2 regions of the Delftia sp. ASV31 genome follow, and region 2 is predicted to be linked to the other one. Evidence: predicted binding sites of a transcription regulator. Region 2 holds the regulator's gene; the other holds the start of a gene.
What was found. Region 2 encodes NrdR, which represses ribonucleotide reductase genes. Its sites were predicted from a motif close to CACNANATNTNGTG; they were not measured.

Region 1: a site for NrdR is predicted at 3,889-3,902, ahead of JHD82_RS09400 (ribonucleoside-diphosphate reductase subunit alpha). Genes of this name have one in related genera too.

Annotation. Positions count from the first base shown of each region.
Region 1 covers NZ_JAELTK010000019.1:38,535-52,932, reverse strand. Annotated here, with positions in the region: gene JHD82_RS09405 (ribonucleotide-diphosphate reductase subunit beta) at 1-634, opposite strand, end outside; gene JHD82_RS09400 (ribonucleoside-diphosphate reductase subunit alpha) at 841-3,762, opposite strand; gene ampD (1,6-anhydro-N-acetylmuramyl-L-alanine amidase AmpD) at 4,293-4,928, opposite strand; gene JHD82_RS09390 (sigma-54 dependent transcriptional regulator) at 4,915-6,462, opposite strand; gene JHD82_RS09385 (PAS domain-containing sensor histidine kinase) at 6,462-8,225, opposite strand; gene JHD82_RS09380 (PP0621 family protein) at 8,228-8,488, opposite strand; gene JHD82_RS09375 (inner membrane protein YpjD) at 8,485-9,300, opposite strand; gene JHD82_RS09370 (diguanylate cyclase domain-containing protein) at 9,384-10,310, opposite strand; gene JHD82_RS09365 (response regulator) at 10,303-14,142, opposite strand.
Region 2 covers NZ_JAELTK010000072.1:12,301-26,698, forward strand. Annotated here, with positions in the region: gene JHD82_RS21945 (DUF962 domain-containing protein) at 1-129, opposite strand, end outside; gene JHD82_RS21950 (alpha/beta fold hydrolase) at 348-1,175, shown strand; gene JHD82_RS21955 (acetamidase/formamidase family protein) at 1,189-3,621, opposite strand; gene JHD82_RS21960 (acetamidase/formamidase family protein) at 3,782-5,257, shown strand; gene JHD82_RS21965 (alpha/beta fold hydrolase) at 5,294-6,103, opposite strand; gene JHD82_RS21970 (O-acetylhomoserine aminocarboxypropyltransferase) at 6,126-7,424, opposite strand; gene JHD82_RS21975 (CBS domain-containing protein) at 7,531-7,983, shown strand; gene JHD82_RS21980 (helix-turn-helix domain-containing protein) at 8,138-8,635, opposite strand; gene aroC (chorismate synthase) at 8,836-9,933, shown strand; gene nrdR (transcriptional regulator NrdR) at 10,000-10,455, opposite strand; gene glyA (serine hydroxymethyltransferase) at 10,478-11,725, opposite strand; ZMP/ZTP riboswitch at 11,760-11,935, opposite strand; gene JHD82_RS22000 (lytic transglycosylase domain-containing protein) at 12,073-12,984, opposite strand; gene JHD82_RS22005 (DUF748 domain-containing protein) at 13,752-14,398, shown strand, end outside.

The sequences.
Region 1 (14,398 bases), on a different contig from region 2:
AGAACAGGCCCTCCATCAGGCAGGCGAAAACGATCAGCGACTTGAGCAGGGTCTGGTCGGTTTCGAAGGTGCCGGTCTTGAAGGCGGGGTCCATGATCGCTTCGATGAAGGGGATCAGGAATTCGTCCTTGTCGCGGATGGAGGGGACTTCGAGATAGGCGTTGAAGATCTCGCCCTCATCCAGGCCCAGCGACTCCACGATGTACTGGTAGGCGTGGGTGTGGATGGCTTCCTCGAAGGCCTGGCGCAGCAGGAACTGGCGGCATTCGGGCGCCGTGATGTGGCGGTAGGTGCCCAGCACGATGTTGTTGGCGGCCAGCGAATCGGCCGTCACGAAGAAGCCCAGGTTGCGCTTGATGATGCGGCGCTCGTCCTCGGTCAGGCCGTTGGGGTCCTTCCACAGGGCGATGTCGCGGTTCATGTTCACTTCCTGCGGCATCCAGTGGTTGGCGCAGGTGGCCAGGTACTTTTCCCAGGCCCACTTGTACTTGAACGGCACCAGCTGATTGACGTCGGTCTTGGCATTGATGATGCGCTTGTCGGCGGCATTCACGCGCTTGTGTGTGGTGCTCGGCGCAGCCTCCGCGCCGCTGGGCGTGTTCGAGAGGGTGGCGTCGTCGTCAAAGGTCAGCATTGCAATTTTCTCCGGCATGCCCTGGGGCATATGTTCAGTTCATTCGGTGCGAAAGAGTCCTCTCTTTCTGCTCCGGTCAATGTAGGACCATGGGTGGCCTGGCGTGTTGAGCAGGCCCAAGGTCCATGGCGAAGATCCTGCGCATGGCGCTGGCTGGCGGGCAGGGCGCGGGGCCTGCGCCGTGGCGAGGCCCCGCGCTGCGCGGCTTACTGGCAGGCTTCGCAGCCGGGATCGTCGATGGCGCAGAACTTGATGTCCGTCGCCGGTGCCTGGGCGCGCGCGGCGGCTGCCGCGGCTTCCAGGGCGCTGGAGGTGTTCACGGCGGCAGGCTGTGCGGCGGCGGCCGAGGGCACGGCGTTGAGCACGCGGCTTTGCACCGTGGACTTCTCGATGTTGGTGGCGCTGGTGGTGCGCAGGTAGTAGGTGGTCTTCAGACCGCGCAGCCAGGCCAGCTTGTAGGTGTCGTCCAGCTTCTTGCCCGATGCACCGGCCATGTAGATGTTCAGGCTCTGGGCTTGGTCGATCCACTTCTGGCGGCGCGCAGCGGCCTCGACCAGCCAGGTGGGCTCGACCTCGAAGGCGGTGGCGTACAGGCTCTTGACGTCCTGGGGCACGCGGTCGATGGGGCGCAGCGAGCCGTCGAAGTGCTTGAGGTCCATGACCATCACGTCGTCCCACAGGCCCAGGCGCTTCAGGTCACGCACCAGGTACTGGTTGATGACGGTGAACTCGCCGGACAGGTTGGACTTGACCGACAGGTTGCCGAACGAGGGCTCGATGGAGGCATCGACGCCGACGATGTTGGAGATGGTCGCCGTGGGCGCGATGGCCACGCAGTTGGAGTTGCGCATGCCGTGCTGGCCGATCTTGGCGCGCAGGGCATCCCAGTCCAGGCGCGAGGAGCGGTCCACTTCCACATAGCCGCCGCGTGCCTTCTCCAGCAGGTTCAGCGTGTCCAGCGGCAGGATGCCCTGGTCCCACAGCGAGCCCTTGTAGCTGGAGTACTGGCCGCGTTCCTTGGCCAGCTCGGTGGAGGCCCAGTAGGCGTAGTAGCAGATGGCTTCCATCGACTGGTCGGCGAACTCGACGGCCGCGTCGCTGGCGTAGGCGATGCGCATTTCATAGAGCGCATCCTGGAAGCCCATCAGGCCCAGGCCCACGGGGCGGTGGCGCAGGTTGGAGTCCTTGGCCTTCTGCACGGCGTAGTAGTTGATGTCGATCACGTTGTCCAGCATGCGCATGGCCGTGGTGATGGTCTTGCGCAGCTTGCCGTGGTCGATGGCGCCATCGACGATGTGGCGCGCCAGGTTGACCGAGCCCAGGTTGCAGACGGCGGTCTCGGTGTCGCTGGTGTTCAGCGTGATCTCGGTGCACAGGTTGGACGAGTGCACCACGCCGGCGTGCTGCTGGGGCGAGCGCACGTTGCAGGGGTCCTTGAAGGTGACCCAGGGGTGGCCGGTCTCGAACAGCATGGACAGCATCTTGCGCCACAGGTCCATGGCCGGGATGCGCTTGAACAGCTTGAGTTCGCCGTTGTCGGCCTTGGTTTCGTAGGCCTTGTAGGCGTGCTCGAAGGCGGCGCCGAAGAGGTCGTGCAGGTCGCCGACATCGGAGGGCGAGAACAGGGTCCAGTGGCCCTTTTCCATGACGCGCTTCATGAACAGGTCGGGAATCCAGTTCGCCGTGTTCATGTCGTGCGTGCGGCGGCGGTCGTCGCCGGTGTTCTTGCGCAGTTCGAGGAATTCCTCGATGTCCAGGTGCCAGGTCTCCAGGTAGGTGCAGACGGCGCCCTTGCGCTTGCCGCCCTGGTTCACGGCCACGGCCGTGTCGTTGACCACCTTGAGGAAGGGCACCACGCCCTGCGACTCGCCGTTCGTGCCCTTGATGCGCGAACCCAGGGCGCGCACGCGCGTCCAGTCGTTGCCCAGGCCGCCGGCGAACTTGGACAGCAGGGCGTTTTCCTTGATGGACTCATAGATGCCGTCCAGATCGTCGGGCACCGTGGTCAGGTAGCAGGAAGACAGCTGCGAGCGCAGCGTGCCGCTGTTGAACAGCGTGGGCGTGCTGCTCATGAAGTCGAAGGACGACAGCAGTTCGTAGAACTCGATGGCGCGTGCATTGCGGTCCTCTTCCTGCAGCGCCAGGCCCATGGCCACGCGCATGAAGAAGGACTGGGGCAGCTCGATGCGCGTCTTGCGCACGTGCAGGAAGTAGCGGTCGTACAGGGTCTGCAGGCCCAGGTAGTCGAACTGCTCGTCGCGCTCGGCCTTGATGGCGGCAGCCAGGCGGGGCAGGTCGTAGTTCAGCAGCTCGGGGTTGAGCAGCTCGTTGTCCACGCCCTTGCGGATGAAGCCGGGGAAGTACTCTGCGTAGGCCGCCTGGATGTCGGCCGGCTGCACGTCGCGGCCCATGACCTCGCGCACGATCGTGTGCAGCAGCAGGCGGGCGGTGACGTAGGTGTAGTCGGGGTCTTTTTCGATCAGCGTGCGAGCGGCCAGGATGGAGGCCTTGAAGACTTCTTCGATCGGCACGCCGTCGTACAGGTTGCGCAGCGTCTCGGCGACGATGGGGGCGGCCTGGATATCGGCGTTGAGGTTGCGGCAGGACGCCTCGATCAGCGCCAGCAGGCGGGCCTGGTCCAGCGGCACGCGCTGGCCGTTGTCGGTCACATGCAGCACGGGCGCCGGTGCGGCGGCGGCGGCCGCTGCGGCCTCGGCGGCCTTCTTTTGCTCGGCACGTTCCTGGTTGCGGCGGTCGCGGTACAGCACGTAGGCGCGTGCCACGTCGTGGTGGCCGCCGCGCATCAGGCCCAGTTCGACCTGGTCCTGCACATCTTCAATATGGAAGGTGCCGCCGCCCGGACGCGAGCGCAGCAGTGCGCGAACCACGGCCTGGGTCAGCTCGTCCACGGTCTCGCGCACGCTGGCGGAGGCCGCACCTTGGGCACCGCGCACGGCCAGGAAGGCCTTGGTCAGCGCGACGGCGATCTTTTGCGGCGTGAAGGGCACCACATCGCCGCTGCGGCGGATGATCTGGTAGCCGTCCTGCACGGACAGGTGATGGGCGGAGGAAGGATTGGCAGCATCACCGTGCGCAGCGGGAGCCAAAGAATTCAGTGCTTCTTGCATGAGTTTCCTCAACGGGTGTTTGTGGATAGAACGGACGCGGACCTGCACTGGGGGCAGGCTTGCTGGGAGATGGAATCGATGGCCGGATGTGCACACCGTTTTCACAGGGTGTGCACAGCTTTTGAACACTAGATATGGTGTCCGGCGTGCTCTCAGGCACTACCTGTAGTGTATCGCCGTCTCATGTACACGGGGTACTCACGGCCGGAAAACCGCTGTTTGCGCTGCGCCAAACGGGTGCGCAACATACAAGCCAGTAGCAGCAAAGGCCCGCTGCGCCGTGGCTTGCGGGCGATGGCCCGTCGCAAGCCGCGGCAGCCTTGGCCCTGCGCCGGTCGGACCGCTGAAAGCCCCATGGACAGTGGGGCTGCGACACATGCGTGAATTTGTAAAAAATGATCAGGCAGTCGGTGCGTGCGCCCGGCGCGCCACATCGGTTGCTTTCTGGATTGACAGAGCCTTTGTCCTCTGCCTGTGGACAAGCGGGATTTTGCGCAAGACCTGGCGGTGCCTGCGATGAGGGTGTGCGCTTACGTGGAGGGCTGGCCCGCGCCGGGCGGCAACTGCCAGTTCGCCGTGGCGGGGTGATGGGCCAGCAGCCCGCGCAGCCGGTGCCAGTCGAAGCCTGCGCCCGGATCGCATTTGCGGCCCGGCGCGATGTGCTCATGGCCTGCGAGATGGGCCACGGGGTAGCGCGCCGCGATGGCGTTGCACAGGGCATCGAGCGCCGCGTACTGGGCCGGCTCGAACCGCAGGCCCTCCAGGCCTTCGAGTTCTATGCCGATGGAGTCGTCGTTGCAGCGGTCGCGGCCCCGCCAGCAGGAAGCGCCTGCATGCCAGGCGCGCGCATCGCAGTCCACAAACTGCCAGACCTCGCCCTGGCGCGTGATGAAGAAATGCGCCGACACCTCCAGGCCGCGTATCCCCTGGTAGTAAGGATGGGCGTCCCAGTCGAGCTTGTTGGTGAACAGTTGCTGGACCGCACCCGTGCCGTACTCGCCCGGGGGCAGGCTGATGGAGTGCACGACGACCAGATCGATCAGCGCCTGGGCCGGGCGCTCGCCAAAGTTGGGCGAGGGCAGGTGGCGGGCCTGCTGCAGCCAGCCGCCTTGCCAGGTCCAGGCCGGGGCCTGGGTGGCTTGCGCCTGTGGATCAGGACTCGCCATGGCCGCCTCCGTCCGCCTCGGCGCTGGCATCGCCGGGCAGGGCGATGTTCAGCCGGTCGATGCGGTAGCGGATCTGGCGCAGGCTCAGCCCCAGGCGCGCGGCGGTGGCCGTGCGGTTGAAGCCGTTTTCCTGCAGCGCCTGCACCAGGATGCCGCGCTCGCGCTCGTCCAGCCAGGCCTGCAGGTCACGGGGCAGCTCGGCATCGGCTGGCTCTGGCGATAGCGGGCCGCCTGGCGGCACGGGGCGCGAAGGCGAGAGCGAAGGAGAGGGCGAGGCGGATGCGGGCGGTGCGGGCGGTGCAGGCGGAGTGCCGCAGGGCAGCTGCATCTCGGGATCTATGCGCAGCGGCCCGTCCTCGCCCAGCGTGATGGCGCGGTGCAGCAGGTTCTCCAGTTCACGCACATTGCCGGGCAGGGGCAGGCGGGCGATCTGCTGCACTGAAAGCTCGTCGATCTCGGGCATGGGCAGGCCGGATTCCTGCGACAGCCGTGCCAGCAGGGCGCGGCACAGGGCAGGCAGGTCTTCGCGGCGCTCGCGCAGCGGGGGCAGCAGTACCTCGATGACATTGAGGCGGTAGTACAGGTCCTGCCGGAAGCGCCCCTGCCGCACATCGGCAGCCAGGTCGCGGTGGGTGGCGCTGACGATGCGTACATCGGCCGCTTCCTCCTGTGCGGAGCCCAGGGGGCGCACGCGGCGCTCCTGGATGGCGCGCAGCAGCTTGGCCTGCATGGCCAGGGGCAGGTCGCCGATCTCGTCCAGAAACAAGGTGCCGCCGCGCGCAGCCTGGAAGTAGCCGTCGCGGTCCTGGGTGGCGCCGGTATAGGAGCCCTTGCGCGCGCCGAAGAACTCGGCCTCCAGCAGGTTTTCGGGAATGGCACCGCAGTTCACGGCCACCATGGGGCCATGGGCGCGCTGGCTGCAGGCATGCAGCGCGCGGGCCACCAGCTCCTTGCCCGTGCCCGACTCGCCATGCACCAGCACCGGCGCCATGCCGCGGGCCACCTTGGCAATGCGCTGCTTGACGGCCTGCATGGCGGGGGAGTCGCCCACCATGGCATCCAGTGCGCCGCTGCCGTTGAGCACCGGGCTGGCGGCGGGAGCGGCCGAAGGGCTGCGCGCCGGCATCACGCCCGGGGCCGGCACACCGCCCACACCCTGGGCGGCAGAGGCCACGACCAGGCGGAACTGCTTGAGGTCCACGGGCTTGGTCAGGTAGTCGAAGGCGCCTGAGCGCAGGGCCTCGACGGCGTTCTCGGCGGAGCCGTAGGCCGTCATGACCACGCAGCGCTCGCGCCGCTGCTGGCTGCGCAGGTCCTGCAGCAGCTCCATGCCCATGCCGTCGGGCAGGCGCATGTCGGTGATGACCACGTCGAAGCGCTGGGTCTGCAGTTGCTCGCGCGCCTCGCCCACGCTGGCGGCGGTTTCCACGCGGTAGCCTTCACGCAGAAGGGTCAGTTCATAGAGGGTGCGCAGATCCGGCTCGTCGTCCACGACAAGGATCGATGCGGCAGCGGGCAGGGAGTTCAAAGGCATCACACCACAATCTGATCAAACAGGGAGGCCGGCAGGGCCGAGGCCGGGCCGGCACGGAACACGATGCTGAAGGCATTGCCCTCGACAGGGCCGTGCGGCGTGGGCCGCGACAGCCGCTGGTAGCTGATGCTGGCATCGTAGCGCTGGCACAGCTCGCGGCAGATATACAGGCCCAGGCCGCTGGAGCGGCTTTCCGAAGAGAAGAAGGGCTCGAACAGATGGCGCTGGACCGTGGGCTCCAGCGCGGCGCCATCGCTCCAGACCTGTAGCCAGATCTGGCCGCCGGCCGGCGCGCCGGTCAGCACCTGCAGCGTGTGTGGCTCGTGGGCGTTGCTGCGGTAGCGCCGGGCATTGTCCAGCAGGTTCACCAGGATGCGGCGCAGATGCTCGCCATCGAACACCACGGTCTTGTCCCTGGCGTCGAGCAGGAGCTGGATGCTGTGCGCGGGCTGGCCCTGGGCCTGCCATTCCTGGCAAACCTGGGCCACATGCTGGTCCAGGGCCAGCAGGCCGGCATGCGCCTCGCCAATGTGCTGCTGGGCCCGGGCGATGTTGAGTACGTCCTCGACGATGCGTGCCAGGCGCTCGGCATTCTGGCCCACGATGCGGCACAGCTGCTGCTGGGCCGGGTCCTGTGCCAGATCCTCGGCCAGCAGGGCATTGGCCTGGGTGATGGCGGCCAGCGGATTGCGGATCTCGTGGGCCACGGCGGCCGACATGCGGCCCATGGACGCCAGCTTTTCCGTGCGCAGCCGCGCCTCCATCTCGCGCAGGTCGTGCAGAAAGACCACGCACAGCTGCTGCAGCAGTGCGGGCTCGGCCGCGTCGGCGGCGTCGGATGGGGTGGCGACCTCGGTCAGCCAGGTGCGCAGGTGCAGGCCCGTCATGCCTTCCTGGCCGATGGACTGCAGATGGATGGCGGCCGAGATGGGCAGGTTCTGGGCAAAGCTCTGGGCCACGGCGTCCTGCAGCCGCTGCCAGCCGGAATGCTCCTTGAGGGCGAAGGGCAGGGCATGCGCGTCGGCCAGCCCCAGCAGGTGCAGCGCGGCCGGGTTGGCCTGCTGCACGCGGAACTGGGGATCGACCACCAGCACGCCTTCGCCCAGGTGGCGGATCACCAGGGCATTGACCTGTTCCTGCGTCTGGGCCTTGCGGCTGCTGTGCTGGGCCAGGTGGCGCTCGCGCCGCACGCGGCGTGCCAGTTCGTGCGTCAGATAGGCCACCGCGAAATAGCCTGCGCAGGCAAAGCTGGCCTGGTAGTAGGCCTGGGTGCTTTCTATGCGGCCAGCCACGTCCTGCCATGCCACCCAGCCCAGGGTCAGCAGCGTGACGCTGGCCGTGGTGGCCAGGGCCAGGGTCAGATTGCCCAGCACGGCCGAGATCAGGATGGGAATGGCCAGCAGGGCCGAGTAGTTCAGCGGCCCGGTCTGCAGCATTTGCAGCAGGCAGATGACCGCGATGTCCACGCCGATCACGGGCAGCCAGTGCACGCCGGCGCGGGGCGAGGGCGGCTGGGCGCGTGCCGTCAGCCGCAGCAGCAGCGTCAGCCCCAGGTAGCCCAGGCAGACCAGCCAGACCAGGGAATTGCCGCCAGGCTGCACGCTGAGCAGCGCCAGCTGCAGCAGCAAAAGCGCAGTGGCGATGAGCACGCGGCCGGTCAGGAAGCCCTGCCATAGCCGGACAAAGGGGGCGTTGGCGTCGTGCGGCGACTGCGCCGCGGCCTCGTCGATGGTGGGTGGCTGGGGGGGGACCGCGTCCTGCATGCTCAGCGCCGTTGCGCCAGGGTGCGGTGCTCTGCGCTGCAGTAGCTGCGGCCGGCCGCTTCGATGGCCTCGCTGCGCGGCAGGTGCAGGCCGCAGTGCGCGCATTCGACCATGTCCTGCGGTGCCGCCAGCGGCGCATTGGCAGGGTTGGCCGGATTGCGCGGCGCAGCGGCCTGGCGCCGCTCGCGGGCCTCGGCACGGCGCTGGCTGCGCCAGACGCCGACGGCAATGATGATGACGATCAGGACCAGCAGGTACTTCATGTGGTGCGCTCCAGCAGCACTTCCATGACGAAGCGCGATCCCGCATAGGCCAGCAGCAGCAGCAGGGCGCCTGCATAGAGCATGCGCACGGCGCTGCGGCCACGCCAGCCAAAGCGCGCACGGCCGATCAGCAGCACGGCAAAGGTCAGCCACGACAGCAGCGAGAACACAGACTTGTGGTTCCAGACCCAGGCCTTGCCATAGAGCTGTTCGCCGAACAGCCAGCCTGCGGCCAGCGTGGCCGTGAGCAGCACAAAGCCTGCGGACACGAAGCGGAAGGTCAAGCGCTCCAGCGTGAGAAGCGGCAGGCCGCTGTCATGGCCACCGCCGCCCAGCCGCATGTGCTGCTCGGCGCGTGTCATCAACGAGGCGTGGACCACGGCGGCCGCGAACAGTCCGTAGGAGGCAATGCCCAGTGCCAGGTGCAGCGGCAGCCAGGGCGAGGCGTTGACATGCAGGGGCGTTCCCGGAAACAGCGCGGCCATGAGCACGGCGGCCGTGCCCAGGGCGGACAGCGCCAGCTGCGCGCGCATCTTGGGGAACAGCTGCTGCTCGACGCCATAGACGGTGAGCACCAGCCAGGCCGTCATGGACAGGGCCGGTGCAAAGCCGAAGTGAGGCTGCTCCCCGAGCAGGCCCCAGGCCAGGGCCAGTGCGTGGAGCACCCAGGCCAGGCGCAGGGCAATGCGGGCGCCGGCCTGGCTGATGCGTCGGGCGCCGGCGGCTGGCACGGCATAGGCCACGGCTGCGGCAAGCGCCAGCATCCAGCCCAGGGGCGATACGTTGGCGGAAATCAGGGGGACGGAGAGCATCTTTCAATGATAGCTGTGGCTTTCCCGCCGCCGGTTGTGCAGGCTCAGAATCCGGGTGCCATGCCTTGGTTCGGCGCGCATTTTCAGGGCTCCACGGCTGCCTCGATGCGATTGCGCCCCTGGGCCTTGGCCTGGTAGAGCAGGCCGTCCGCCTTCTGCAGCCAGGTTTCCAAAGGCGCGGCAGACGGCTGCCGCACGGTGAGTACGCCGCAACTGACGGTGAGCTGCGGCGCCGTGGGAGAGGCGGCGTGGGCGATGGACAGGCGCAGCACTTCCTGGCGGAAATGCTCGGCCATGGCCGGCGCGTCGCTTTCGCCGGGGAGGATGAGCGCGAATTCCTCGCCGCCAAAGCGCGCTGCCAGGTCGTAGGGCCGGCGCGCATGGCGCTGCAGCGCGGCGGCCACGGCCTTGAGCGCCTCGTCCCCCTGCACATGGCCATAGCAGTCGTTGTATTGCTTGAAGTGGTCTATATCAATGAGAGCCAGGCCCACGGGCTCGCCCGTGCGCAGGCTGCGGCGGTAGGCGCGCTCCAGCACGTCATCGAAGTGGCGCCGGTTGGCCAGGCCGGTCAGCCCGTCCACCATGGCCAGGCGTTCCAGGGCCTGGCGCTGCAGGGCCAGCCGTATCTGGTTGCGCACGCGCACCTCGACCACGGCGGGGCGTATGGGCTTGGAGACATAGTCGGCCGCGCCCAGGCGCAGGCCGTATTCCTCGGCCTCGGCATTGCTCTGTCCGGTGATGAAGATGACGGCGATATGGGCGGTGCGCTCCTGCGCACGCAGCGCACCCAGCACCTCGTAGCCGTTCATGCCGGGCATGGCCAGGTCCAGAAGGATCAGCTGCAGGCGGTGGGCTTCGCGGTGGGCGATCACCAGGGCGCCAGGGCCATCCTTGGCCAGCAGCACTCGGTAGTGGGGGCTCAGCAGCTCGGCCAGCATGCTGCGGTTCAGCCGCTCGTCGTCCACGATGAGGACCGTGGGCAGCTCCGACCCGGTCAGGGCGTCAAGCATCAGCAGCTCCCTGTGGGGCCATCCGGTTCGCGGCCATGCTCCGCGCCAGCTGATCGAGCGCCTGCAGCGCCGCCTCGGTTTCCAGGGACTCGGTGCAGCGCTGGATGCGCTGCAGCACGGACGCATGGCGCCCGCTGACCAGGGGCCGCAGCCGTTCCAGTTCGGCCACGGCGGCATAGTCGCTGTCGGCAATCTGCCGCCGCAGCCGAGCCAGCGTGGATGAGGCTTCCTCTGCGGTCATCGGCTGCCGCTGCGGCTGCTGCGGGGGCGCAGCGCTGGACACCGTGGCCAGGGGTGGCAAGGCCGCCTGCCTGGACCGCACGGCGATTTCCGCCAGCAGGCCCTGCAGCCCATCGGCCAGCGCCTGCACCAGGGATGGCAGATCACCGCTGGGCCGGGCATTCCCGCCATTGCCGTCGCCTGACATGCAGGCATGCGCGCCGGTCTCGGCCATGGCCGACCATTGCTCCAGCAGGTTCGCGCCCAGGTAGCCCAGGCTGCCCTTGAAGGTATGCGCCAGCGACGCCACGGTTGCCCAGTTGCCGCTGCGCGCGGCGCGGCGCAGCTGTTGCGGCGCATCGGCAAAGTCCTGGGCAAAGCCTTCGATCGCATGCAGCATGCGCGGCGATTGGCTGGCAAGGCATTGCCGCAGCTGCACAGGATCCCAGGCCGGGGCAGGGGTTGGGGGCGTGGGCCGGGAGGGCGGGGCCGGCGCAGGCGCTGCCGGGGGGGCTGCGCGCAGGCAGCGCTGCAGCGTCTCGTACAGCAGCACATCGTCAACGGGTTTGGTCAGATGGGCATTCATGCCTGCGTCCTCGATCCGTGCGCGCTCCTCGACATAGGCCTGCGCAGTCAGCGCGATCACCGGAAGATGCCGCAGCGCGCTGCGCGTGCGCAGGGCACGCGTGGCACTGAGGCCGTCCATGCCGGGCATGTGCACATCCATGAGCACGGCATCGAAAGGCTGGCTGTCGAGCAGCTGCAGCGCCTGCAGACCGTCTTGCGCAGTCTGTACCGATATGCCGGCCTGCTCCAGCAGCTCGGTGGCCACCTCGCGGTTGAGCACGTTGTCATCCACCACCAGCACCCTGCGCCCAGGCAGGCCCGGGTAGCGCTGCTGTGGCGACGGGCCGGCCGCCGGGTCTTCAGGCTGGGCCGATTCGGGGTCCCGCAGCGCCTCACGGATGCAGGACCTCAGTGCCGATGCGGTCAGGGGCTTGATCAGCAGGCCCCGCAGGCCAAACTGCGCGGCACGCAGCTGCACTTCGTCGCGCCCGAAGGCCGTGACCATGAGCGCGGCCGGGGTCTTGACCAGGTCCTGTCGCTCGCGCATGCGGCGTGCCAGCTCCAGTCCGTCCATGCCGGGCATGCGCCAGTCCAGCAGGGCCAGGCCATAGGGGGATTCCTGGCGTGCGGCCTCTTGCAGCATGCGCAGCGCCTGCATGCCGTCCGCCGCCGTATCGCAGCGCATGCCCAGTCTGCGCACCATGGCGGCCAGCGCCTCGCGCGCGCTGGCGTTGTCATCGACGATGAGAACGCCGGTGCTGCCCAGGTTGTCGTGGCCGTCCAGCAGCGCATCCGTGGCAGGCCGGACCTTGGCCTTGAAGCGGAAGTCGCTGCCCTGGCCGGGCTGGCTGCACACGCCGATCTCGCCGCCCATGAGCTGCACCAGCCTGTGGCAGATGGCCAGGCCCAGGCCGGTGCCGCCGTGGCGGCGCGTGGTCTGGATGTCGGCCTGGGTGAAGGGCTGGAACAGCCGCTCGGCCCGCGATGCATCCAGGCCTATGCCGGTGTCGCGCACGCTCACGCACAGGTGGTGCAGGGGCGCTGCCGTGGTGTCCGCATCGGCATCCGCAGGCGCGTCCACCGGCGGCGCCAGATGCAGGGAGATCACCACCTCGCCATGCTCGGTGAACTTGATGGCGTTGCCGACCAGGTTGGTCAGCACCTGGCCCAGGCGCATTGGGTCGCCGCGCAAACGGGGCGGCAGCTGCGGGTCCAGCGCATAGACCACTTCCAACCCCTTTTCCTCTGCGCGCAGCGCCGTGGAGGCCGTCACGGTCTCCAGCACATCGTCAAGGGCGAAGTCCACTTCCTCCAGCGCCAGCATGCCCGCCTCTATCTTGGAGAAATCGAGGATGTCGTTGATCACGGCCAGCAGGGCGCTGGCCGAGCGCTCCACCTTCTCCAGGTAGCCGCGCTGGCGCGATGTCAGCGCGGTCTGCTGCACCAGGCGCGTCATGCCGATGACGGTATTCATGGGTGTGCGGATTTCGTGGCTCATGATGGCCAGGAAATCCGATTTGGCGCGTTCGGCCGCTTCGGCGGCTTCCTTGGCCTGCCGCAGCGCCTGCTCGGCCTCGCGTTCGCGGGTGATGTCCAGCATGATGCCGTCCCAGACCATGCCCTCCTGACAGCGCCGGGGAGCCGAGCGGCAGCGCAGCCAGCGGATCTCTCCGTCGGGCCTGATCACGCGAAAGCGGCAATCGAAGACCCGCAGCGTATCGATCGAGCGTTGCATCATCCCCTGGTAGAGCGGCAGGTCCTCGGGATGGATGGCATTCAGGTAGACCTGCCGATCGGCCATGATGGCGTGGGCCGGCACGCCGATCAGGTTCTCTATGCCGGCGCTGATGTAGCTGAGCCGCAGTTGCGTCAAGCCGCCTTCCAGGCGGTAGATGGCGCCGCTGGGCAGGTTGTCGGCCAGGGCTTCGAGGCGCATGCGTGCGTCCTCGCGTTCGGACAGGTCCTGCAGCGTGCCGCTGAGCGCGACGATGCGGCCTTGCTCGTCGCGCAGGGCCCGGCCCATGAGGCGGGCAGCGAACTGCCGGCCGTCCGGGCAGCGCTGGACCACATCGATGCTGTAGGACTGGCCGGTGCTGATGCACAGATCCACGGCAGCGGTGAGCCGGGCAAGATCCTGCGGCCCGAGCATGGCGCGCAGGGCATGGCGCGTCAGTGGCGGACCCTGGGGGTCCAGGCCGTTCATCACATACATCATCTCCGAGGCCTGAAAGTGCCCGGTGTCCAGTTCCCATGTCCAGCTGCCCAGGCGCGCCAGCTGTTCGGCCTGGCGCAGCACGTCGTAGCTTTTTTGCAGCTGGGACTCGGTCTGGCGCATGAGGGTGATGTCGCGCGCAATGCCCAGCACGCCCACGGTCCGGCCCTCGGCATCGCGATAGGGAATCTTGGTGGACTGGAAGATGCGGCGCTGCCCGTCGACCAGCAAATGATCGTCCATCACCACGGGCGCATCGCTGTCCAGCACCCGGCGGTCGCCGTCGGTGAAGCTGCTGTCGGAGAAAAGCTCCTGGTCGGTCTTGCCCACGATGTCTTCGGGCGCGCGCCCGGCAAAGCGGGCTGTGGCGGGGTTGGCGAAGGTGTAGCGGCCCTGCCGGTCCTTGGCGAAGACCAGGTCGGGCGTCTCGCGCATCACGGTCTCCAGCAGGCGCTGCGCATTGGGCTGGCCGATCGGCTCGTCCTGGTCGGTGCGCTCGCCGAGGTCGTGCCAGGTAGTGAAGAAAAGCCGCCTGCCCGACAGTGACAGGCAATGGACATGGATCTCGGCGGGCAAGCTGCTGCCATCGCGGCGGGTCAGCCGGCCTCGCAGACGGGCCTGGCTGTCCACGACCATGTCCCGCCAGAAATCACGCGGCCGTCCATCCAGGTCCAGCCATACGTCCATGATGCCCAGCCCCAGCATGGCGGCCTTGTGATGGCCCAGGCTGGCGCAGGCCTGGGCATTGGCATCGAGCAGGCCGCCCTGCTCGTCAAACAGAAGAAAACCGTCGGGCACACGGTCCAGGAACTGGCGATACGGCGTATCAGGCATGAAGACTCCCAGGCGGTAGCAAGCCAGCATTGCGGAATGTGATAGCCATAAACTATGAAAGCATTGCGCATGTTACTGCTGGCCGGTGCCTGCCGTGGGGCACTGAAGGCCGGTACTTACCCCGGCAGGGGCAGCGGGTAGAATCACCGGGATATGCAGGGTCCGTGCCGCGACCCGGCCCCACTTGGCCACCTGGCCCCGGCTGGCTCGCTGCAGCACACCTTTTCCTTTCCGACGACTCCAGTTCCTCCCCGCT
Region 2 (14,398 bases):
CAGGCGCCGGCAGGTACGGTTGCTGTGCTCCTGAAGGTAGAACGGATAGAACTCGGCAAAGCTCTTGAACTGGCGCGGGTCCACGGCAGCCTGTGCGGCGCCGGGCAGGGGAGCGGAAGCGTGTGACATGGCAGGCCTTCGCGTGCATGGGGTGGCTTCAACTTATACGCCGCTGCCTGGCCTTTCACCATCGGAGGAACCCGCGCGCCCGGGTTCGCAAAAGCTGCCCCGAGAGAGACAAAAGCTGCCGCATTCCGCCCCGCGCGTCGCCACGGTGTCGCCCTCTGGCGGCATGCAGGCGCATGATGTCTGCCGGGCCGGCGCCGACCGGCATGGAGTTTTTTTCGATGCCTTCCTCGTGCATGACCGACATCCCCGCATCCTTGAACGAAATCCGCATTCCCACGCCGCAGGGCAGCATCTACGTCAGGCGCTGGCAGGCGCCGGCGGCCGGCGAACGCGAACAAGGCCCGGCGCGCGCGCCCATCGTGCTGCTGCACGACTCGCTGGGCTCGGTGGCGCTGTGGCGCGATTTCCCGCAGCAACTGGCCGAGGCCACGCGCCGCGATGTGCTGGCCTACGACCGGCTGGGCTTTGGCCAGTCCGATCCCTATCCGGGCACGCTGGGGCCGGGCTTTGTGGCCCGGGAGGCAGAGACCGTGTTCCCGGCCGTGCACCAGGGGCTGGGCCTTGGGGATTTCATTGTGCTGGGCCACAGCGTGGGCGGCGGCATGGCCGCCATGGTGGCGGCCCGATATGGCGCGCAGTGCAAGGCGGTGATCACGGAGTCCGCCCAGGCCTTTGTGGAAGATCGCACCTTGCAGGGCATTCGTGCGGCCCAACAGGATTTCGCCCGGCCCGGCCAGCTGGCGCGCCTGGAGAAATACCACGGCGACAAGGCTGCCTGGGTGCTGTCTGCCTGGGTCGATACCTGGCTGTCCCCGCCTTTTGCCGACTACCGGCTGGATGAGGCGCTGGAGCGCGTGCGCTGCCCGGTGCTGGCCATCCATGGAGAGCTCGACGAGTTCGGCTCCCTGGTCCACCCCGAGCGCATCCGCGACCGCGCCAGCGGCCCGGTGGAGGTGGAGATCGTGGCCGGCGGCGGCCACGTTCCCCACCGCGAGCAGCCCGAGCGCATCGCCCAGCGCATCGCCCGCTTCCTGGCGCGGGTCTGATCCCGGGCGGGCTTCATGGGCCCGCCTGGGCGGACGCCGAGAGTTCCGGCGGAAACAGCGCCTTCTTGATCACGGCGTGCACGCCCCAGTTGCCGTCCACCACCTGCGTCACGGCGAAGTCCACGGCCACGGAGATCAGCGATACGGCCTCGTCCTCGTCCAGCCCGTGGGCCAGCATCAGATAGCGCCTTGCCTTGTGGAAGGCGTCACGCATGGCGCCTTCCAGCGATGACTTGCGATAGACCTGGGACTGCGCCTGGCTGCCCAGTTCGGCCAGGTGGTCGGTGAAGCTGAAGCCCTGTATCACCCACTCGGAGCCGGTCTCCAGGAAAGGGTGGTCCAGCTCTGCAAGGAAGCGGTTGTCCAGCGCGGCGCGCTTGTGCACCCGCAGCTCGAAGCTGCCGGTCAGCGAGCATTCGATGGCCGTGCCGCACAGTTCCGAGTCGCCTTGGGATGCATGCGGGTCTCCCACCGAGAACAGCGCGCCTGGCACCGATACGGGCAGGAAGAGCGTCGCGCCCTTGCCGGCGCGCCAATTGTCCAGGTTGCCGCCGAAGTAGCTCGGCGGTATGGAGTCGATCAGGCCGGCCTCTCGCGGTGCCACGGCCAGCATGCCGAAATGCGGACGCAGCGGCACGCGTGCCTTGTCCAGCACACCAAAGCGCCGGGTGATGGTGGCGGGGTCCACGGGCACGCCCGGGTAGTCGATGGTCGGATGGACCACGCCGAAGGGGTCGGTCTGCGGCGTCCAGCGGTAGTTGTAGACAGCGCGGGCCGTGGGCTCCTCGGGCAGTGCGTGGTCTATTTCATAGATGGTGACCACTTCGCGCTGGCGGGGCTCCGTGATCTGGTCGCGGTAGTGAAAGCCCCACCAGGCGGCTGCGTTGCTGCCGAAGACACGGCCGTGGTGGGCGGGGCTGCAGCTGGGGCGTGGCTGCACATCGAGGATGCGTATCTCCAGCAGGTCGCCGGGTTCGGCCTCATGCACATAGACGGGGCCGGTGCAGATGTGCACGCCGAAGCCCTCGCCCGCGCCGCGGCCGTAGATCGAGGCATCCATCGGGCCCGCGCCGCGCCGGTCCACGGCCTTCTGGGCCGCGGTCCAGTGGAACACGCTTTCGGCGCCCGGATCGCCTTCGATCATGCGTTCCCAGTCGTCCGAGGCATGCTGGGTCAGCGTCTCCATGGTCACCACGTCACCCGAGCGCACCGAAAGCACGGGCTTGAGTGAACGGCTCAGGTAGCCCCAGTGCACGGTCTTGTCGGAGACCGGAAGGTAGTAATGCTGGGGCGACGCACCGCCATTGTCTGCGTGCGCCGAGCGCTTGGGCACAAGGGCCAGCGCCTGGGCGTAGCGTGCGTGGTCGCGCAGCAGGGCCTGGAACGGGCTGTGTGCCAGGCGCGCTGCGGCCGGTTCTGCACCCTGCGCAGCGCTCTCGGCGGGCGAGGGGCGTCCGCGCTGGCCGGGCGGCGCATCCTGCACGCGCGCCGGACTGGCGCGATAGGCCTTGGGGGACAGACCATAGCGGGCCGTGAAGGCTCGGCTGAAGTTGGCGGCATCGCCAAAGCCCCAGCGAAAGCACAGCTCGGCAATGGAGAAATGCTGCAGCGAGCGGTTGCTCAGGTCCATGCGGCAGCGCTCCAGCCGTCGTTCGCGCAGGTAGGTGCTGAAGCTGGTGGCCGCCCCCTTGAACAGCTTTTGCAGATAGCGCGTGGACAGCCCCTCGGCGTCGGCGATGGCATCGATGGACAGCTCGGCATCGCCCAGCCGGGTTTCGATGGCGCGGCAGATGCGGCGCAGATGGCCAAGCTGCACGGCGCTGGGCGGCTCTGTCGTCTCGGCCTGTTCCTGGTCGGGGTTGCCGGCGCGCGGTGTCAGGCAGGTGACCAGCATGTCGGTGAGCGTGGCCTCCACCGACAGCAGATCGTCCTGTGCCAGTGTGTCGATCTGCTCTGCCAGTGAGGCCGCCATTGCCATGCACATGGCCCCCACGCCGCCTGTCCCGCCGATGTGCCGGGCCTCGGGCGGGCACGAGCGCAGCAGGCGCAACAGAAAGCTCGAGGACTCCAGCCGCGCAAGCAGCAGGCGGCCGTCGCCGGGCAACTGCAGCTGCCAGTCCCGGTCTGATTCCAGCAGCAGGGCCGAGCCGGCCTTGAGCGGGAACGCGGCGTCCTCGATCACCGCATTGGCGCTGCCTTGCAGCAAGGCGCACAGCAGCAGTCCCGGGCCGCGCAGCCGCTTGGCCACGGCCTGCAGCGTCAGCGGCGAGGTAGCCAGCGTAATGAACACCGATCCCAGTGGCGAGCTGCGCAGCGCCAGGTGGGTGGCCGGTGGCGTGGGCGCTTCGCCATGGATGTCTGCCCTGGACAGCGCCTCATTGAGCGCAGCCTGCCGCAAGGCATCGGGAAATGCGTGGGTGGAAAAGCGTCTTGGATCGTCGTGCATCAGGGGCGAACTATGAACGCCCGCGTACTGCCTGTCCAAGCCCGGCGCACCGGATGGCAGCCGCGACAAGTTTTTGTGCGCGCAGGAACAACCGGCCTGGACATGCTCGCCTGGACACTGGCGCTGCCGGCACCGATCCACAACAGCAGGAGTATTTTCGATGACCATCCCCCACCAAGAACATATCTGCGGCCCGGGCTGCCAGCACGGTGCTTCGCCAGCCGATGAGAAGCTGATCCGCGAGGAATTCCAGGTTGCACGCCGCTCCTTCCTGCGCGACGCCATGGTGGTCGGTGGCGGCGCGGTCTCGGCCGGCGCCATCAGCGGTGCGATGGCACCGTCCCGGGCCTTTGCCCAGGGCGCGCCTGGCGCCCGGGCCGGCCAGGGCATGGCCAGCCACTACTACATTCCCGCCTCTGCCAGCACCGTGCTCTGGGGCTACTTCAGCAGATCGGCCAAGCCGGTGGTTGAAGTCGAATCGGGTGACTACGTGACCATGGAGACGCTGACCCACCACGCCAATGACGATGCCGAACGCATGGTCCGGGGCGACCCTGGCGCCGAGAGCGTGTTCCACTGGGACAGTCAGCGCAAGAACGTCGATCGCCGGGGCGCCGGTCCCATGGATGCCAAGAACGGCGCAGGCGGAGGCCAGGGCGTGCACATCTGCACGGGGCCGGTACGCATCAAGGGCGCCCAGCCCGGCGATGTGCTGGAAGTGCGCATCATTGATGTGGTGCCACGCCCCTCGGGCAACCCGCAGTTCAAGGGCCGGACCTTCGGCAGCAATGCGGCGGCGAACTGGGGCTTTCACTATGGCGACACGCTCACCGAGCCCCGAAAGCGCGAGGTGGTCACCATCTACGAGGTGGATGCGACCGGCGAGCGCAACTGGGCCCGCGCCGTCTACAACTACCGCTGGACGCCGCAGACCGACCCCTTTGGCGTGGTCCACCCGACCATCGACTATCCGGGCGTGCCCGTGGACCACCGCACGATCAGCAAGAACGAAAACGTGCTGCGCAATATCCGCGTTCCCGTGCGCCCGCACTTCGGCACCATCGGCGTGGCGCCGGCCGAGGTGGAGATGGCCAGCTCCATTCCACCCAACCACACGGGCGGCAACATCGACAACTGGCGCATCGGCAAGGGGGCGACCATGTATTTCCCCGTGGCCGTGCCAGGGGCCAACTTCACCGTGGGTGATCCGCATGCCTCGCAGGGGGACTCCGAGCTGTGCGGCACGGCCATCGAGTGCTCGCTGACCGGCACCTTCCAGCTGGTCCTGCACAAGAAGGCGGACCTGCCTGGAACGCCGCTGGCCGAGCTGGCCTATCCGCTGCTCGAAACCCAGGACGAATGGCTGCTGCACGGCTTCAGCTACGCCAACTACCTGGCGGAGCTGGGGCCTGATGCGCAAAACCAGATCTTCAAGAAGTCTTCCGTGGACCTGGCGCTGCGCGACGCCTATCACAAGATGCGCCACTTCCTCATGACCACCCAGGGATTGGGAGAGGACGAGGCCATCTCGCTGATGTCGATCGCCGTGGACTTCGGCATCACCCAGGTGGTGGATGGCAACTGGGGCGTGCACGCGCTCGTGAAAAAGAGCATCTTCCCCGCGCGCGGGGCGTGAGTGCGTGCCTGCCCTGCGGGCAGGACCCGGCCGGGCTCAGCGCGCCAGGAAATCCCGGATGGCGAACAGCGTCTGGTCGGGCGCCTCGGTCATCTGGTTGTGGCCGCTGGGCAGGTGCACGATGCTGACCTGGCGCTGCGCGGCCCGGGCCGCCTCGATCAGGCCCTTGGCGGCCTTGGGCGGCGTCATCTGGTCCTGCTCGCCCAGGGCGAACAGGACCGGGCATTGCAGCGCCGCCATGGCCGCCTCGCCGCCCGCGTAGCTGTCGCAGGCCTTGAAGCCGGTGTGCAGCAGGTTGGTGCGGTCATTGCTGGCCAGCACGCGCCGGCCCAGCGCCATGCCGGCGCCGAATACCCAGCTGCCTGCGCCGCTGGGTGGCGCCAGCGTGGCGCGCGAGAACACATTGACCATGCGGATGGCCTGCTCTGGCGTGCTCAGTGCGGAGTCCAGCAGGGCGGGCGAGACCTTCATCGGATAGGCCGTGCCCACCAGCACCAGGTGGCTGACGCGCGCGCCCAGTCGCGCGGCCGCTTCCATGGCGATCAGGCTGCCCCAGCTGTGGCCGACCAGCGCGGCCTTCTCGATGCCTGCCGCATCCATGAGCTGGCCGATGAAATCCGCCGCCGCCTCCACGCTGGCGGGCGCGTCACCCGCGCTGCGGCAGTGGCCGGGCAGGTCTATGGCCAGCACGTTCCAGCCGTGGTTGGCCAGGTAGCGGCTTTGCAGGGCCCAGACGCTGTGGTCGCACAGCACGCCGTGGATGAGGATGGCCGTGGGCTGGGCGGGGTTGAAGGCCTTGCCGCCGGTATAGGCGTAGATGGCGTGGCCCTGAACATCGATCTTCATTGTTGGTGTCTCCCTTGTCGGCTCACGCTGCCTTTTCAGCGGCCTTGAGGGCGCGCTTGAGGTCATCGATCAGGTCGTCGGCATCCTCCAGTCCGATGGACAGGCGTATCGTGCCCTGGCCGATGCCGGCCTGGGCCAGTGCTTCGTCGCTCATGCGGAAATGCGTGGTGCTGGCCGGATGGATCACCAGGCTGCGGCAGTCGCCCACGTTGGCCAGATGGCTGAAGACCTTGAGTGTCTCGATGAACTTGCGCCCCTGGTTGCGGTTGCCCTTGATGTCGAAGCTGAACACCGAGCCCGCGCCGCGCGGCAGCAGCTTCTTTGCCAGTGGGTGCGAGGGATGGGTCTCCAGCAGCGGGTGGCCCACGCGGCCCACCAGCGGATGGCTGGCCAGGAATTGCACCACCTTCTCGGTATTGCGGATGTGGCGCTCCATGCGCAGCGGCAGCGTCTCTATGCCCTGCAGGATCAGCCAGGCCGTGTGCGGGCTCATGCAGGCGCCGAAGTCGCGCAGGCCTTCGCGCCGCGCGCGCAGCAGGAAGGCGCCGGTGCTGCTTTCCTCGCTGAACACCATGTTGTGGAAACCGTCGTAGGGCTCGGTCAGCTCGGGGAAGCGTCCCGACTTTTCCCAGTCGAAGCTGCCGCCATCCACCACGATGCCGCCGACCACGGTGCCGTGGCCCGACAGGAACTTGGTGGCCGAGTGGTAGACGATGTCCGCGCCATGCTCCAGCGGCTTCATCAGCCAGGGCGAGGTCAGCGTGGAGTCCACCAGCAGCGGCACGCCGGCCTCATGTGCGATGGCGCTGATGGTGGGGATGTCCAGCACGTCCAGGCCCGGGTTGCCCACCGTCTCGCCGAAGAACAGCTTGGTGTTGGGGCGCACTGCGGCGCGCCAGCCGTCGATGTCACCGGGCTTGACGAAGGTGGTCTCTATGCCGAAGCGCGCCAGCGTGTAGTGCAGCAGGTTCTGCGAGCCGCCGTACAGCGCCGTGCTGGCCACGATATGGCTGCCCGCGCCCATGAGCGTGGCCACCGACAGGTGCAGCGCCGCCTGGCCGCTGGCCACGGCGATGGCGCCCACGCCGCCTTCCAGGGCCGAGACGCGCTGCTCCAGCACGGCATTCGTGGGATTGGAGATGCGGCTGTAGACGTGCCCTGGGCGCTCCAGGTTGAACAGCGAGGCCGCATGGTCGCTGGACTCGAACACGAACGAGGTCGTGAGGTGGATGGGCGTCGCGCGCGCTCCGGTGGCGGGGTCGGGCTGTGCGCCCGCGTGCAGCGCCAGGGTGTCAAAGCCGGGGTCCGAGTAGCCGGGCATTCCTGTCTCCATGGTTGTCAAGGCAAGCGGGCATTGTGGGCTATATTTCCTGTCAGACACGGGCTTGCCGCAACCACGGCGACACAGACAAATTTGGAGATACGGCATGAAAGTAAGTGACATCCTGCGCGTCAAGGGCAACACCCTCTACACGGTGTCGCCGGACGAAAGCCTGGCCAGCGCGGTGCAGGTGATGTCGGAGCGCGATATCGGCTCCCTCGTGGTCATGGAGCATGGCGACGTGGTCGGCATGCTGACCTTCCGCGAAGTGATCCAGGGCTTCGTCAAGCACGGCGGGGTGGGCGAGACGCTGGTGCGCTCGGCCATGGACGACGCTCCCATGACCTGCACCATGGAAACCGACATGGACGAGGTGCGCCGCATGATGCTGGACCGCCACGCACGCTACATGCCGGTGATGGACAAGCGCATGCTGATGGGCGTGATCAGCCTGTACGACGTGGCCAAGGCCGTGGTGGACAGCCAGAACTTCGAGAACCGCATGCTCAAGGCCTACATCCGCGATTGGCCTGAGGGCGAGCGCCAGGGCGCGGACTGATCATCGGGGCGATATCGACCTTTCGACCTTTCGACCGTTTCACCTTGGGCAGCAAGGCCTCCGAACGCAAAATGCGGCGGAGGCCTTTGTCTTTGCGCGCAGGGCGCAAAGCAGACAGTCGCGTGAACAGCGAATGGATGGGCCGCAGGACCTGTCAGTGCACGCGGCGGCGTTTGGGCTTGAGCAAGGCGCTGGGCGGCACGTCATAGGCCTGTCTGAAGACACGGCTGAAGTGCGAGAAGCTGGTGAAGCCGCAAGCCAGCGCCACATCGGTCACGCGCCGCGCATTGTCTGCCCGAAGCAGCAGGTGCGCCTGGGCCAGCCGTTCGTTCCAGAGCCAGCGGCTGGGGGTCAGGCCTTCGGTGGCAAACAGCCGCGCCAGGCTGCGCAGCGACATGCCCATGTCCTGGGCCACCTGCAAGGGCTTGAGCTCGGGGTCGTCGAGCCGGGCCCGCATGTACTGCTTGGCCTGGGCAAGCCTGTTGCGGGTTCTGAAATCGCCAGGGCTGGACGATGTCAGCAGCACATTCAGCAGCGAGGGGCGAAGGTCCTGCTCCTCGTCCTTGGGCTGAAGGCCTGGCGATGCCGGCGGAGTGCTGCCCGCATGGTCGCCGTGATCCTGGATTTGCGTTGAGTCGTAAGAGGCCTGCATTTCACGAACCTCCCGCAGTTTGCGGCTGGTGCCTGTGTGGTGATCCGCAGGCGGTTGGAAAAAGGGTGGATTGCAATTTTAACTATGAATATTTGCAATCCGATAGCTATTTTTATTCTCGCCGGGCGATGGCTGCCTGCGCAATGCACCGCCGCCGCGGGCACGGCGCTTGCGGGCTACCCGGGCATAATCGTCGGCCTATGAGCGGCAACACCTTCGGCACCCTATTCACTGTCACCAACTTCGGCGAATCGCATGGCCCGGCCATAGGCTGCGTCATCGACGGCTGTCCGCCCGGCATGGCGCTGAACGAAGCGGATATCCAGCAAGAACTGGATCGCCGCCGTCCCGGCACCAGCAAGTTCGTGACCCAGCGCAACGAGCCCGATGCGGTGGAAATCCTCTCGGGCGTCTACGAAGGCCGCACCACGGGCACGCCGATCGCGCTGCTGATCCGCAATACCGACCAGCGCAGCAAGGACTACTCCAACATTGCGCAGAGCTTTCGTCCCGGCCATGCCGACTACGCCTACTTCCAGAAATACGGCATCCGTGATCCGCGCGGCGGCGGCCGTTCCTCGGCACGGCTGACGGCCCCCACGGTGGCCGCTGGTGCCGTGGCCAGGAAGTGGCTCAAGGAAAAGTTCGGCACCGAGTTCCGCGCCTGCATGACCCAGGTGGGCGAGCTGTCGCTGCCCTTCGAGAGCTGGGAGCATGTGCGCAACAACCCCTTCTTTGCGCCGGTGGCCGATGTGTCTCAATACGAGGAATACATGGATGCGCTGCGCAAGTCGGGCGACTCCTGCGGCGCGGCGCTGCGCGTGCAGGCCAGCGGTATGCCGGTGGGCCTGGGCCAGCCGCTGTATGACCGCCTGGATGCCGACGTCGCCTACGCCATGATGGGCCTGAACGCGGTCAAGGCCGTGGAGATCGGTGCCGGTTTCGACAGCGTGGTCCAGCGCGGCACCACGCACGGCGACTCGCTGAGTCCCGAAGGCTTTCGCAGCAACAACGCCGGTGGCATCGTCGGCGGCATCAGCACGGGTCAGGACCTGGAAGTGCGCATAGGCATCAAGCCCACCAGTTCCATCATCACGCCGCGCGAATCCATCGACGTGCAGGGCCAGAGCACCGAGGTCATCACCAAGGGTCGCCACGACCCCTGCGTCGGCATCCGCGCAGCGCCCATCGCCGAGGCGCTGCTGGCCCTGGTGGTGATGGACCATGCGCTGCGCCACCGCGCACAGTGCGGTGACGTGGATTCGGGCCTGGCTCCCATCCCTGCCGCCGCGCCCTGAAAGCACTGCCAGGCCACCAAAGAGAAAGCCGCCCAAGGGCGGCTTTCTTGTGTCCTGCCGGCCTGATCAGCCGGGATTGCGCACCTCATCCATGACGTTCTTGAAGTCGTCCACGTCCTCGAAGCTGCGGTAGACGCTGGCGTAGCGGATGTAGCCGACCTTGTCGAGCAGCTTGAGCTCGCGCATCACCATCTCGCCCAGGCGGCTGGAGAGCACTTCGCGCTCGCCCAGGTTGCGCAGCCGTTCCTCGATGCGCTCGATTGCGGCATCGATCTGCTCTGTGCTCACGGGGCGCTTGCGCAGCGCGATCTTGAACGAGCCCAGCAGCTTGGCGCGCTCGTACTCGATGCGCCGCCCGTCCTTCTTGACGATGGCGGGAAAGCTGACCTCGGGCCGCTCATAGGTGGTGAAGCGCTTGTCGCAGCCGCCGCACTGGCGGCGGCGGCGGATGAAGCCCCCATCCTCGGCCTCACGGGTCTCCACGACCTGGGTGTCCGGATGGCTGCAGAACGGGCACTTCATGGCAGGCCTCTATGCGTGCAACTCAGGCGCCGTAGACCGGGAAGCGGGCCGTCAGCTCGGCCACCTGGGCGCGCACGCGGGCCAGGTTGGCTTCGTCGGCGGGGTTCTCCAGCACGTCGGCCAGCAGGTTGGCTGTCAGGCGGGCTTCCTCTTCCTTGAAGCCGCGCGTGGTCATGGCGGGCGTGCCCACGCGGATGCCGCTGGTCACCATCGGCTTTTCGGGATCGTTGGGGATGGAGTTCTTGTTGATCGTCATGTGGGCGGCACCCAGCGCGGCTTCGGCCGCCTTGCCGGTGATGCCCTTGGCGCGCAGGTCCACCAGCATGACGTGGCTTTCCGTGCGGCCGGAGACGATGCGCAGACCGCGTGCCGTCAGCGTTTCCGCGACAACCTTGGCGTTCTTCACGACCTGTTCCTGGTAGGTCTTGAACTCGGGCGACAGCGCTTCCTTGAAGGCCACGGCCTTGCCGGCAATGACATGCATCAGCGGGCCGCCTTGCAGGCCGGGGAAGATGGCGCTGTTGATGGCCTTCTCGTGCTCGGCCTTCATCAGGATCACGCCGCCGCGCGGGCCGCGCAGGCTCTTGTGCGTGGTGGTGGTGACCACGTCGGCGTGGGGCACGGGGTTGGGGTACACACCTGCGGCGATCAGGCCGGCATAGTGGGCCATGTCCACCCAGAAGATGGCGCCGACTTCCTTTGCGATCTTGGCGAAGCGCTCGAAGTCGATGGCCAGGGCGTAGGCAGATGCGCCGGCCACGATGATGCGGGGCTTGTGCTCGCGCGCCAGCGCTTCCATCTTGTCGTAGTCGATGGCTTCTTCGGCGTTCAGGCCGTAGGAGACCACGTTGAACCACTTGCCCGACATGTTCAGCGGCATGCCGTGCGTCAGGTGACCGCCTTCGGCCAGGCTCATGCCCATGATGGTGTCGCCGGGCTTGGCAAAGGCCATCAGCACGGCCTGGTTGGCCTGGGAGCCGGAGTTGGGCTGAACGTTGGCGGCTTCGGCGCCAAACAGCTTCTTGACGCGGTCGATGGCGAGCTGCTCGACCACATCGACGTTCTCGCAGCCGCCGTAGTAGCGCTTGCCCGGATAGCCTTCGGCGTACTTGTTGGTGAGCTGGGAGCCCTGGGCTTCCATGACGGCGGGCGAGCAATAGTTCTCGCTGGCGATCAGCTCGATATGTTCTTGTTGACGCAGGTTCTCGGCCTGGATGGCGGCAAAGACTTCGGCGTCGACCTTCTCGACGGTATTGGTGCGTTGAAACATGGCAGTCCTGTGAACTTGAAATTCCCTTGAGGCCAAGGGCTGCCCAGGCGAACGGCGGAACACTCCAGATCCCGCGTGCGCATGGAGGCTGGGCGGTACGCTCCCCGGTGGTTCACAGAAGGTGGTCCTTCTCGGGCCTTCTGCTGGTTTCCACGTCAGCGGCAGCGGTGCGTGAAGCGGCTGCGCCTATCGCCAGTTGCGTACCCCGCTAGTGTAGCTGAGCCGGTGGCGCCGAAGACCTGGCAGGGGCGTTGCAGAAGGCGTTTGCGTGGGCCACCTGCAGTTGGATCGGGCATGAAAAAAGCTGGCCTTGGCCAGCTGTGCACTCACTATGCCGGGAAGCCAGGCTACAGCGCCGGCTCCTGGGACTGAAGGGCCACCTGCTCGGAGCGGGCAGAGGTGTTGCTCGAGCTGACCGGCACGGCTGCAGGCGCAGCCGCTGCTGCCGGGACCGAGGCCTCGGCCACGGGGGTGGCCGGCTTGGTGGAGGCAACCTGTACGGCCTGCCGGGGCTGATCGACCTTGGCGGTCATCAAAGGCACGGCACGCAGGCCGGCGGCCATGCGCAGGCGCTGGTGCTCGGCCAGCACCTTGGCGGCGTAGCCACCATCGGTGGGCAGGTTGGCCGCGCCCACGTAGTAGCGCAGGCCTCCTTCGATGGAGCCGGCGCGCTCGATGCATTCCTTGAGCACGCGCACGCCCACGCGCAGATTGCTGACCGGGTCGAAGGCAGCATTCTGGCCACCGAAGTTCTCATACTTGTCGGTATGCACCGTGGTCATCACCTGCATCAGGCCCTGCGCGCCGACAGCACTTTGCGCAAACGGGTTGAAGCTGGACTCGATGGCCATGATGGCCAGGATCAGCGTCGGGTCCAGGCGGTTGACCTTGCCCAGGTCATAGGCCTCGCTGACCAGTGCCGCGATCGGCTCAGGCGCCACGCGGTACTTCTTGCTGAGCCAGAAGGCCACGGCCGCCTGCTCCTTGGGCAGGTTCTTGGGGTTGGTCGCCGTCGCCCGATCGCTGGCAGCGAGTTCGACGGGAACACCCAGCTCGGCCATCTGGCGAGCGGTCAGCCAGGAGCGCAGCTGGCTCTCTCCGGCATCGCGCAGGTCAGGGCGGGCGAACAAGGTGATGGCCATGAAGGCCACAGCAAGGCCCAGCAGGGCGAAGCTGTTGTGGATGATGGCAAGAAAACCGTTGGCCACATCGATGGCGAACGTTCGCGCGGCGGCGAAAAATTTTCCTGACGCTGGCATAGCTTTTTCCTTTCTAGGGGCACCAACCCGAAACGGCCTTCGCCGAAGCGAAGGCCGGTGAGGCTGACACCCTGGATTGGGTGCTGCGGATCCGGGAGGCTGGCGCTTGGTGCGCCATTGCGTTGTAGGCCTGCGGGATCTGCTCAGTCGTGAGGCAGCAGAAACAAAAAACGCTCTATTCGAGCGCTGGCGGATTCTAGGAGTTCACCAAATACACGGTCAACACTATGAAATCAACTTTTTAGATCAATGAATAATAACAAACCATGGATGCAAACACAGTTTTGAGCTCTTGAAGAGCGGGTGGCGTGCTACCGATGTACGCCGCTTCCGCCGTTTTCAGAGTGCGTCATGAAATTGCAATGAAATGCAAAAGCACTGGCAGGCCGACCCGGCGTCCTTCTATATTGGAGGCGACTGCTCCTGCAGTCGTCTCGCCAAGGTGGAAGACAGGTAAAAGTGGTGTTCGATAGTGCGGACACCGTGGTTCAAGTCTTCTTCCGCGGCCTTCCTGGAAGCAATCTCTTGCTTCCAAGCAGCAAGGACCATCCTCTCCTTGACTGCGGAAAACGGTCGGGACTTGTGCCCGCCGTAAAGCCCGGAAGCCGGCTCACGGCTTCCGGGCTTTGTCGTTCAAGCATGGCCGCAACGTCAAGAAATGTGCCGTGGTGCGGACCCAGCCGTTGCTGCCGCCCCAATTTCTGGTGCAATGCAGCCGTTGCCCTGTCCTGTGTCCCAGGATGGGCTGTACTAGTTACCAGAGCCCCATGCAATCTCTCTTCAAGCACCGCTGGCTGCGCAGGCTGGCCATCGCCCTTGTGGCGTTCCTTTTGCTGTGGCTGCTGCTGTGGGCGCTGGTGCCCGTTGTGGCCAAGAGTCAACTGGAAAAGCAGGCATCGGCCAAGCTGGGCCGTCAGGTCCGTGTGGGTGCAGTGGAGTTCCGGCCCTGGTCGCTGGAGCTGACCCTGCGGGACCTGAGCATTGCCAGGAGCCAGGCGGAAGGCGCGGCGCCGGAGTCCGTGCCGTCTTCATCTTCGCCCCCCCAGCTTCAGATCGACCGTATCTATGTCAATGCCAGTATCCAGTCGCTGTTTCGGCTGGCGCCGGTGCTGGATGCCATCGAGGTCGATGCGCCGGTGCTGCGCCTGACCCAGCAGAGCCTGGGGCATTTCGATGTGGACGATGTGCTGGCCAGGCTGGCCGAACCCGGCGACACGCCGCCCTCCAAACCCGTGGGCTTTGCGCTGTACAACATTGCGCTGCGCGACGGCCGCGTGGAATTGCAGGACGAGGTCCAGCGGCGCCAGCACATGCTCGAGCAGTTGCAGCTTCGCCTGCCCTTCATCAGCAACCTGGAGTCCAAGCGCGAGATCAAGGTGCTCCCGCACCTGTCCTTCGCGCTCAACGGCAGCCG